DNA from 3 places in the Pseudonocardia sp. ICBG1142 genome. Region 2 is predicted to be linked to each of the others. Evidence: riboswitches for the same ligand, from Rfam matches in the RefSeq annotation. Region 2 holds a riboswitch; each other region holds the start of a gene.
What was found. A riboswitch is a leader RNA that binds a small molecule or an ion and turns the genes downstream of it on or off. The one in region 2 is predicted to bind cobalamin.

Region 1 (3,241 bases), 740 kb from region 2:
GGAGTACTTGGCCAGCAGCGCGTTGTTCCGGTAGCCGCCGAAGATCGACTCCAGGTCGTCGTCGACGGTGGTGAGGAAGCACGACGACAGCTGCGGCCGGGTGGTGCCGGAGTTGAACAGCGTCGGGGTCGAGGCCATGAAGTCGAAGCTCGACAGGACCTCGTAGAACTCGATCGCCCGGGCCTCGCGGTCGATCTCGCGCACCGCCAGTCCCATCGCGACCCGCAGGAAGAACGCCTGCGGCAGCTCGAAGCGCACGCCGCGCTCGTGCAGGAAGTAGCGGTCGTAGAGGGTCTGCAGGCCGAGGAAGCCGATCTGCAGGTCACGGTCCGGGCGGAGGGCGGCGGTGACCCGGTCCAGGTCGAAGGTCGCGAGCTCGGGGTCGACCAGGCCGATCGCGATGGCGTGGCGCAGGTAGTCCTTCGTGTAGGACGCGTACCGCTCGGTCATCGTCGCGTGGTCCGGGGTCTCCCGGGTGCCCGCCAGGTGCGAGACGGCCTCGGCGCGGAGCCGGTCCAGCAGCAGTCGCGACGCCACCAGGGAGTACGCGGGCTCGCGCTCGACCAGGGTGCGGGCGGCCAGGACCAGGGCCTGGGCCAGCTCGTCGGCGGTGATGCCGTCGTAGACGGTGCGGTCCAGCTCGGCGAGCACCGGCTCCGGCGCGACGTCGTCGATGCCGTCGCACGCCTCGCCGAGCACCGCGGCGACCCGGTCGCGGTCCAGTGGGGTCCGGCTGCCGTCGGGCCCGGTGACGTGCACGACCGGCGCGTCCGACGCGCGGTCCCCGCCGTCGCGTTCCCGGGCCCGTGCCTGCTGCTCGCGGTAGAGCACGTAGGAACGGGCTACCTTGTGGTGGCCGCCGCGCATCAGGGCGAGCTCGACCTGGTCCTGGATCTGCTCGACGTGCACGGCGTGCGCCGGGTGCCGGGTCAGCGCCGCGACGACCTGGTCGGTCAGCCCGGCCACGAGGTGGTGCAGCCGCGACGACGTCGCGCCCGAGTCCCCCTCGACCGCCAGGAACGCCTTGGTCGTCGCCACCGAGATCTTCGTGGCGTCGAACCCGGTCTCGGAGCCGTCGCGCCGGATGACGCGCAGGGCCGGGGGTGCTGTTGCCGGTGCAGCGGTGGAAGCCGTCACGGGCTCTCTCCTCGCGAGTCGCCGTCGCCTCCGGGGGCGGGCGCGGTGCGAGGAGGCGGCGGGTCGCGTGTCGTCGGCGGCCCACCGCACCCTGGTGCCGTCCCACGAGGCCCCGGAGCAGCGCGCACCGGTCGGTACGCGCACCGGTGGCAGGTCTTCGGACTCACGGGCGCACTGCTCACACCTACTGGCCGTCGCTTCCCGGGATCACTCCCAGTGCTGTTGACGGCGGTCGTTCCCGTTCACCGCTGCGGGGCAGTCCCGGATTCCCACCGGGTTCCCTCTTGCCTCACCGGCCCGGGCGGGCCGGTGAACCACCAGTGGTCTGGACACTACATCTTGTGGGCGGAGCTACTCCATCCCCCCATCGGTGCGGATGCAACCCCCCTCGGTGACCGGCGGTCCGGGGTCAGCCCGCCGCCCGCCCCTCGGCCGTCGCCCGGGGGCCGGGGGTGAACACGTGCCCCGCGAGTGCTGGCGGGACGGCGGCGAGTCCCGGCCCGCCGGCGCGCACCCAGGCCGCGACCGCGTCCGTGGTCGCGGCGTCCAGGACCGCACGGAGCCAGACCGGCCGGGCGCCCGCCCGGCGGGCCCCGGGCGCCGGGGCGACCACCAGGACGTCGGAGTCCGCGCACGGGCCCAGGCACTCGCTGGTGCGCAGCCGGGCGTGCCCGGCCAGGCCGTCGGTCAGCCGGTCGAGCAGCCGGTCGTGGTGGTCGCGGTCGAGGCCGGGGTGCTTGCGGCCGGAGCCGCAGCAGCACCCCCGGCAGGCGGTGACGGCGGGGAGGGCGGACACGCCCCGACCCTACGTGACACCTGACGAACTGTTCAGGTGATCACGGCGACGACGGGTGTCCGGCGGCACCGGCCCGGCGGACGGTCGTGGTCGACGAGGCGCGGCGGGTAGGCAGGGCCCGCCGTGGGGTACTCCGCCGCCGACCGTTCCACCATCGAGAGGGAGATCCCGTGAGCCACCACGTCCTGGACGCCGCCGGCGTCACCACCCCGGCCGCCGTCGTCGAGAAGCTGCACGACGCCGCCCGCGCTAGCACCGCCTGCGCCTCGGCGATGGTCGCCTCCGGCGGGATGGAGACCGAGGTCCTGCTGGCGCTCGACGCCGCCGACCTCTGCACCGCCGCCGCGGCCGTGCTCGGCCGCCGCACCGGGGACAAGGCCGTCGGCGAGGCCGCCGCCTCGGCCGCCGCGCTGGCCTGCGAGGCGTCCGCCGCGGCCTGCGGCGCCCACGCCGACCACCACGAGCACTGTCGGCTGCACGCCGAGGTCACCCGCGAGACGGCGGCGCTGCTGCGCGAGCACGCCGGCGCCTGAGGCCCGGCGGGCGGTGCCGTGGCCCTGCCGTGACCCGGCTGCGGCACGGCCCGTCCTGCGGCCGGGAGCGGTTCGGAGCCCCGCCCGCAGCGGGTCACCCCATCCGCAGCCGGTGGAACCGGGCCCAGGTGGCGGTGTCCGGCCGGGCGGGCTCGACGCCGGTCAGGTCGGCGGACACGCCGACGTGCTCGTCGCCCGAGGACCAGACGGTCGAGCGGTCGCGCAGCAGGAGCTGGGCGCGTCGCAGGGCCTCGACCCGGCGTGCCTCGTCCGGCACCCCGCGCGCGGTGGCGAGCAGGGCACCCACGTCGGCCCGTCCCGCCGCGGCCGGTGCGTCGTCCTCGCCCGCGGTCGCGACGGGCGGGGCGTCGTCGGCGGGGTCCGGGCCCGCGGCCGCGCGCAGGTACAGCGGGAGCGGGGTCGCCGCGGCCCGGCGGAACCGGATGCCCGGGGTCGGGACGGCGTCGGGCGGGTCCGGCTCGCGTGGCGTGCAGGTCAGCCCGATCTCGGCGAGCTGTTCCACGACGGTGTCGGCGGCCGGGCGCGACATCGGGTCGAACGGGTCGAACAGCAGCGGCACCTCCAGCCGGTCCGCGCCCGCCGCCGCGACGAGCTCCCGCGCGCGGGCGACGTCGCGCTCCACCGGCGCGAACCCGGCCGGGTGATACGCCAGGCCCGGGCCGAACAGGTCGTCGCCCGGCTCGGCGAGGTCGAGCAGCACCTCGCGGACGAGCTCGGTCCGGTCGATGCCGAGCCGGACCGCCTCGGCCAGCCG
Region 2 (3,241 bases):
CTGGTGATCAGCTCGGTGGTCGCGAACGTCGTCGCCGAGGTGATCGCCGGCGACCGCGCGATCCTGACCCTGCCGCACTTCGACCTGGGCAGCCCCGCCCAGCTGCCGCTCTACGCGCTGCTCGGGCTGCTCGCCGGGCTGCTGGGCTGGGCCTTCGCCCGGATCCTCTACGTCGTCGAGGACGCCTGTGACGCCGTCTGGCGCGGCCCGGAGTGGTTGCGCCCGGCCGTCGGCGGGCTGCTGCTCGGCGCGCTGCTGCTGGCACTGCCCCAGATGTACGGCGTCGGCTACCCCGTGCTGGAGGCCGCGATCGGTGGCCGGTACGTCGTCGGGTTCCTGCTCCTGCTCGTCGTCGGGAAGATCCTCGCGTCCAGCCTCACCATCGGCATCGGCGGGTCCGGCGGTGTGTTCGCGCCGTCGCTGTTCGTCGGTGGCACCGCCGGGACCGCCTTCGGCTACGCCGCCGCGGCCCTGTTCCCGGCGCTGGACCTGCACCCCGGCGCGTTCGGTCTGGTCGGCATGGCGGCGGTGTTCGCGGGGGCCGCGCACGCCCCGATCACCGCGGTGCTCATCGTGTTCGAGCTGACCGGCGACTACGCCCTCATCCTGCCGCTGATGGCCGCCGTCGTCCTGGCCACCGGCCTGTCGAACCTGGTGTCGCGGGACAACATCTACACGCTCAAGCTGCTGCGACGCGGGATCGACCTCGCCGCCGACACCCCGACCGACGAGGCACTGCGCCGGGTCGTCGTCGCCCAGGTGATGCGTCCCGCCGACGGCACCCCGCCCGGCCCGGAGCTGCCCGCGCTGGACCCGGCCGCCCCGGTGCACGACGTCCTCGGGGTGCTCGCCGCGCACCGGGGAGCCGCGCTGCCCGTGCGGGAGCCGGACGGGCCGCTGCTCGGGACGCTCGCCGAACACGACCTGCTCGACCATCTGCGGGGGGTGTCGGGGCGGGGGACGGTTGACCACTGACCCGGTCGCGTGATGGGCTCCCCGACGACGACGGAACAGGAAGCCGGTGCGAATCCGGCGCGGTCCCGCCACTGTCACCGGGGAGTGCCCTCCCCACACCGGTGCCACCGCCCGCGAGGGTGGGAAGGCCGGGGAGGGCGTGGGGATCCGGGAGCCAGGAGACTGCCCGTCGTCGCGGATTCCCACTGGTGAGGGCGCGGACCCTCGAGGAGGACATGCGATGAGCCACGACCTGGTGGTGCTCGGTACCGACCCGTCCGGCGACGGCGCACCCCGCCCGGGTGCCCACGTCGCGGACCTGCTGGCCGACGCCGAGACCGTCTTCGCCTTCCCCCAGGCCGAGTCGACGGCCCTGTTCTACGCCGAGGCGTGGCGGGTCGAGCCGGTCACCCCGCGTGACGCCGTCGCCCGGATCGGGGCCTGGGCCGCCGCCGGACCCGCCGGCGGCGCGGTGCTGCTGGTCGGGGGCGACCCCGCGGCCGACGCCGCGCTCGGTGCGGTCCTCGACGGGCTGGCGCGCACCGTCCCGGCGTTGCGGGCCCGGGTCGCCGAGGGCAGCCGCGTCGCGCCGCCGCACCGCAGCCCGCTGATCGGCTGAGCCCGCCGGCGGGACGGCGCGCTCAGGCCCGCCAGCTGCCCAGCGGGTCGGCCCGGGTGAGGTCGGGGTCGGCGGCGTCGAGCGTGCGGGTGCGGCCGGGCCCGGTGTAGGCGGTCTCGAAGCGCACGGTGACCCGCCCGTGCCCGGCGCCCTGGACCCAGCCGTGGCCGTGCTCGGGGTGTGCGACGTCGTCGCCGGCGCGCCAGGGCCGGTCCGGGTCGGGTTCGCGGTCGGGGCGGCCCGGGCGGACGGGGCCGGGCACGTCGCCGGCGCCCGTGGTCGCGTCGGCCCCCGCGGTACCGCCGGTCCCCGCAGGACTGTCGGCCCCCGCGGCCGCGCCCGTCCCTGTCCTCGCGTCGGTGTCCGGAGGTGCGTCGGTGTCCGGCGGTGCGTCGAGCACGGCCACCCCCGCCGCGCCGGCCGGGGCGTCGGCCGCGGGTGGGGGGTCGAGGGCCGAGGCCGTCGTCCACCCGTTCTCCGAGGGCACCGCGTCGAACAGGGCCAGCGGCGGCTCGTCGCCGAAGCCGGACACCGACACTCCCAGCAGCCGCACCCCGCCCTCGCCGACCGCGCCCTCGGCCAGCCGGCGCGCCACCGCGACCAGGGTCGCCAGGTCCCGGGTGCCGAACGGGGTCGTCTCCGACCGGGTGTGGGTGGTGAAGTCCCCGGTCCGCGCCTTCACGGTGACGGTGCGGGCGGTCCGACCGTCGGCGACCAGCCGTCGGTGCACGGCGACGCAGATCGACTCCACCGCGGTGTGCACCGCGCTCATCGCGGTCAGGTCGGCGTCGAAGGTCGTCTCCGCGCTGATCTGCTTGGCGGCGCCGCGCGGGGCGACCGGACGGTCGTCGATGCCGCGGGCGAGACGGTGCAGCTCGGACCCGATCGCGCTGCCCAGCACCCCGGCGACCTCGCGGGCGTCCATAGCGGCGAGCTGCCCGATCGTCTCGATCCCGATCTTCCGCAGCGCCTCGCCGGAGACCGGCCCGATGCCCCACAGCGACCGCACCGGCAGCGGGTCGAGCACGGCCGCCTGCTCGGCGTGGGCGATCACCCGCAGCCCGTCCGGCTTGGCCAGCTCGGAGGCGATCTTCGCGATCTGCTTGCCCGACCCGGCGCCCACCGAGGCGGGCAGCCCGGTGCGGTCGCGCACCGCGCCGCGCAGCCGGGTGCCCCACTCCCGCACCTGGTCGGGGGAGGCGCCCACGAGGTCGGGCGGCTCCACGAACGCCTCGTCCACCGACACCGGCTCCAGCACGGGGGAGAACTCGCCGAGGACGGCCATGACCTCCTCGGACAGCGCCTTGTACAGGGAGAACCGGGGCGGCAGGACCGTCGCGTGCGGGCAGCGCCGCCGCGCCTGGCCCATCGGCATCGCCGAGCGTGCCCCGAACACCCGGGCCTGGTAGCTCGCCCCCGCGACGACGCCGCGCGGTCCCGCGCCGCCGACGAGGACCGGACGGTCGGCCAGGGTGGGCCGGGTGAGCTGCTCGACGGAGGCGAAGAACGCGTCCATGTCGAGGTGCAGCACCCAGCGGTCGGCCGCCGCGGTCACTCCATCATCACCCGTGCATCGTGCCCCGGCGCACCGACAGGATCGCGTCGCCGTCGGCGACGGTGACGGCCGGGGCCACCGGTCCCGCCCCGGCGACGGCGCCCGGGTGGTCG
Region 3 (3,241 bases), 760 kb from region 2:
CCGCCGGTGCGACGGTGGACCTCCTGACCTGCGGATCAGGTCAGCAGGTCGTCCAGGTCACCGTTGATGGAGTGGTCGACGACCGGGCGGACGGTCTCGAACGTGCACTCCTTCGGGTTGCCCGGGGTGCAGGCGTCGCCGAGGACGTGGTTGGTGATCCGGTCGACGTCGGCCGCGTCGCCGATGATGGTGGGCGCGTTCTCGTAGAACTTGGTCGGGCCGACCCCGAGCCGGTTCTTCGAGTAGGTGTCCTGCTTGACGTCGGCGAACTTCTCCGGGATGCCCACGTCGCGCAGCAGCCGGATGGACGCGGCGAGCGCCGCGTCGGCGGCCTGCGGCTTGGTCATGCCGCGGGTGTCGACACCCATGGCCTCGGCGATGTCGGCGAAGCGCTCGTAGACCACCGGCATGTTGAACGCCCACACGCGGGGCAGCGCGATGGCGTTGTTCAGGCCGTGGTGGGTGTCGTAGAACGCCGACACCGCGTGGCTGATCGAGTGGATGATGCCGAGCCCACCGGAGTTGAACGCCTGGGCGGCGATGTACTGCGCGTACATCATGCCCTCGCGGCCGGAGAGCTCCTGGCCGTTCCAGACGGCCTTGCGCAGGTTCTGGGAGGTCAGCTTGATGGCGTGCAGGGCGTTGCCCAGCGACGGCTGGAAGTCCAGCCGCGAGACGTAGGGCTCCGAGGCGTGGGCGAGCACGTCGAACCCGCACTGCGCGGTGTAGTCGATCGGGCAGTCGTAGTAGAGCACCGGGTCGTCGATCGCGAGGGTGGTGACCGACGCGTCGTCGAAGGCGACGTACTTGTGCGGGTTGTCGGGGTCGGTCGTGGTGTCGGTGATGACGTAGGCCCACGAGGTCTCCGAGCCGGTACCGGCCGTGGTGGAGACCGCGATGTGCGGCGGGTTGGCCGGGTTCTCGGACTTGTTGAAGCCCTCGAACTCGTTGACGTTGCGACCGTCGTGGGCGACCGAGACGCGCGCGCCCTTGCAGGCGTCGTGCGAGGAGCCGCCGCCGATGGAGACGAAGGAGTCGCAGTTGTTCTGCTGGTAGAGGCCCACAGCGTCCATGACGTTGTAGTCCTTGGGGTTCGACTCGACCTTGTCGTACAGCACGACCTCGAGGCCGTGGTACTTCATCGACTCGACGATCTTGTGGACGATGTCGGTGCCGCGCAGGCCCGACGTCATCACCAGGGTCTTCTTGAAGCCCAGCTTGAGCGCCTCGGGGCCGATCAGCTCGTGCGACCCCGGGCCCATGAGCGCACGCGGGAACGGGTGGAACTCCTTGATGGGGAACGGCTTGAGCAGCTCGTCTACCTGCATGTCAGCCCTTTCTGAGGCAGGCGGATGGGGTCGAGGCCGAACGCTAGGACCCCTGTGGCCGCGCGCACAGGGGTGATCGGCATTACCCCTCGGGAGACCGGGCAGGAAACCCCTCCGAACGGAGGGGGGCAGGGTGAGGTCGCCCGTCGATCCGTGTGGAGAGGGCTGAGTGCTGCAAACATATTGCAACAGGGAGAGTTCGGCAACAGTTCGCCGGGCTCGTCCTGGGTTAGGGTCGGTCCGCCGACGGTTCGTGTCATCCCGGGAACGGGGCGTCACGAGGCAAGAGGGAACCCGGTGGGAATCCGGGACTGCCCCGCAGCGGTGAACGGGAACGACCGCCGTCAACAGCACTGGGAGTGATCCCGGGAAGCGACGGCCAGTAGGTGTGAGCAGTGCGCCCGTGAGTCCGAAGACCTGCCGCCGGTGCGTGCGCCGTCCGGCGTGCGCGGATCCGTGGCCTCGCGGGAGGGCCGGGCGGACGACCGGGCACCGTCGTGCTCGGCGGTCGCGGGCGCCCCCTGCCGGCGACGGGTCCTCCACCGCACTCGCGAGGAGAGAGGGCCGTGAGCATTCCTTCCAGCAGCACCATCGGCAGTACCGTCCTGGGGTACCCCCGGATCGGGCCGGACCGGGAGCTCAAGCGGGCGACCGAGGCGTACTGGGCCGGGCGGAGCGACGCGTCGGCACTGCACGACGTCGCCGCCGGGCTGCGCCGCGACACCTGGACCGGGTTGCGCGACGCCGGGCTCGGCTCGGTGCCGGGCAACACGTTCTCGTTCTACGACCACGTCGGAGACACCGCGCTGGCGGTCGGGGCGGTGCCGGAGCGCTTCGCCGGCATCACCGACCCGCTGGAGCGGCTGTTCGCGATGGCGCGCGGCCGCACCGGTGCCCCGGCCTGCGAGATGACCAAGTGGTTCGACACGAACTACCACTACCTGGTCCCCGAGGTCGGCCCGGCCACCCGACTCGCGCCGGGCAGCCGCAAGGCCCTCGACGAGTTCCGGGAGGCCCTGCGCATCGGGGTCACCACCCGCCCGGTGCTGGTCGGACCGGTGACCTTCCTGCTGCTGTCGAAACCGGCCGACGGCGCACCGGAGGGCTTCCGCCCGCTGGACCTGCTCGGGCCGCTCGTCGAGGTCTACCGCGACCTGCTCGCCGAGCTCGCCGAGGCGGGCGCGGAATGGGTGCAGCTCGACGAGCCGGCCTTCGCCGCCGACCGGACGCCGGAGGAGATCGCGGCGCTGCGCAGGGCCTACGACCGGCTCGCCTCGGCGACCCGGCGGCCGAAGATCCTCGTCGCGTCGTACTTCGGTGAGCTGGGCCCGGCGCTGCCCGCGCTCGCCGCCACGGCCGTCGAGGGGCTGGCGCTCGACCTCGTCGCGGGGGGTGCCGACCTCGATGCCCTCGACCCGGCGGTCCCCGGGCTGGACCGGAAGGTGGTGCTGGCCGGCGTCGTCGACGGGCGCAACGTGTGGCGCACCGACCTGGACCGGGCGCCGGCGACGGCGCAGCGGCTGGTCGGCGTCGCAGGGCGGGTCGAGGTCTCCACGTCGTGCTCGCTGCTGCACGTCCCCTACGACCTGACCGTCGAGACGGCCCTGCCCGGCGACGTCGTCGACATGCTGGCGTTCGCCCGGCAGAAGGTCGAGGAGGTCGTGCTCCTCGGGCGCGCCCTGCACGAGGGACCGGACGCGGTCGCGGCGGAGTTCGACGCCGCACGAGCCACCAGGGAGCGGGTCGCGGCCACCGCGCGCCGCGACGAGCGGGTGCGCTCCCGGCTCGCCGCGCTCGGCCCCGACCACTACCGGCGCAGCCACGGCGACGTGCGGGCGAAGGTCCAGCGCGAGGCGCTCGGCCTGCCCGTCGTCCCCACGACGACGATCGGCTCCTTCCCCCAGACCGCGCAG

Region 1: linked by a shared signal. The riboswitch ahead of KPL59_RS20735 (ribonucleoside-diphosphate reductase subunit alpha) and the one ahead of KPL59_RS24235 (hypothetical protein) in region 2 are both predicted to bind cobalamin.
Region 3: linked by a shared signal. The riboswitch ahead of metE (5-methyltetrahydropteroyltriglutamate--homocysteine S-methyltransferase) and the one ahead of KPL59_RS24235 (hypothetical protein) in region 2 are both predicted to bind cobalamin.

The regions. Positions count from the first base shown of each region.
Region 1 is NZ_JAHLJC010000030.1:1,361,133-1,364,373, forward strand. It holds gene KPL59_RS20735 (ribonucleoside-diphosphate reductase subunit alpha) at 1-1,137, opposite strand, end outside; cobalamin riboswitch at 1,268-1,471, opposite strand; gene KPL59_RS20740 (hypothetical protein) at 1,547-1,933, opposite strand; gene KPL59_RS35865 (hypothetical protein) at 1,966-2,088, opposite strand; gene KPL59_RS20745 (four-helix bundle copper-binding protein) at 2,104-2,466, shown strand; gene KPL59_RS20750 (ABC transporter substrate-binding protein) at 2,561-3,241, opposite strand, start outside.
Region 2 is NZ_JAHLJC010000030.1:2,103,469-2,106,709, reverse strand. It holds gene KPL59_RS24240 (chloride channel protein) at 1-975, shown strand, start outside; cobalamin riboswitch at 972-1,161, shown strand; gene KPL59_RS24235 (hypothetical protein) at 1,196-1,573, shown strand; gene KPL59_RS24230 (DNA polymerase IV) at 1,596-3,128, opposite strand; gene KPL59_RS24225 (4'-phosphopantetheinyl transferase superfamily protein) at 3,136-3,241, opposite strand, start outside.
Region 3 is NZ_JAHLJC010000030.1:1,342,015-1,345,255, forward strand. It holds gene mdo (NDMA-dependent methanol dehydrogenase) at 36-1,328, opposite strand; cobalamin riboswitch at 1,559-1,768, shown strand; gene metE (5-methyltetrahydropteroyltriglutamate--homocysteine S-methyltransferase) at 1,895-3,241, shown strand, end outside.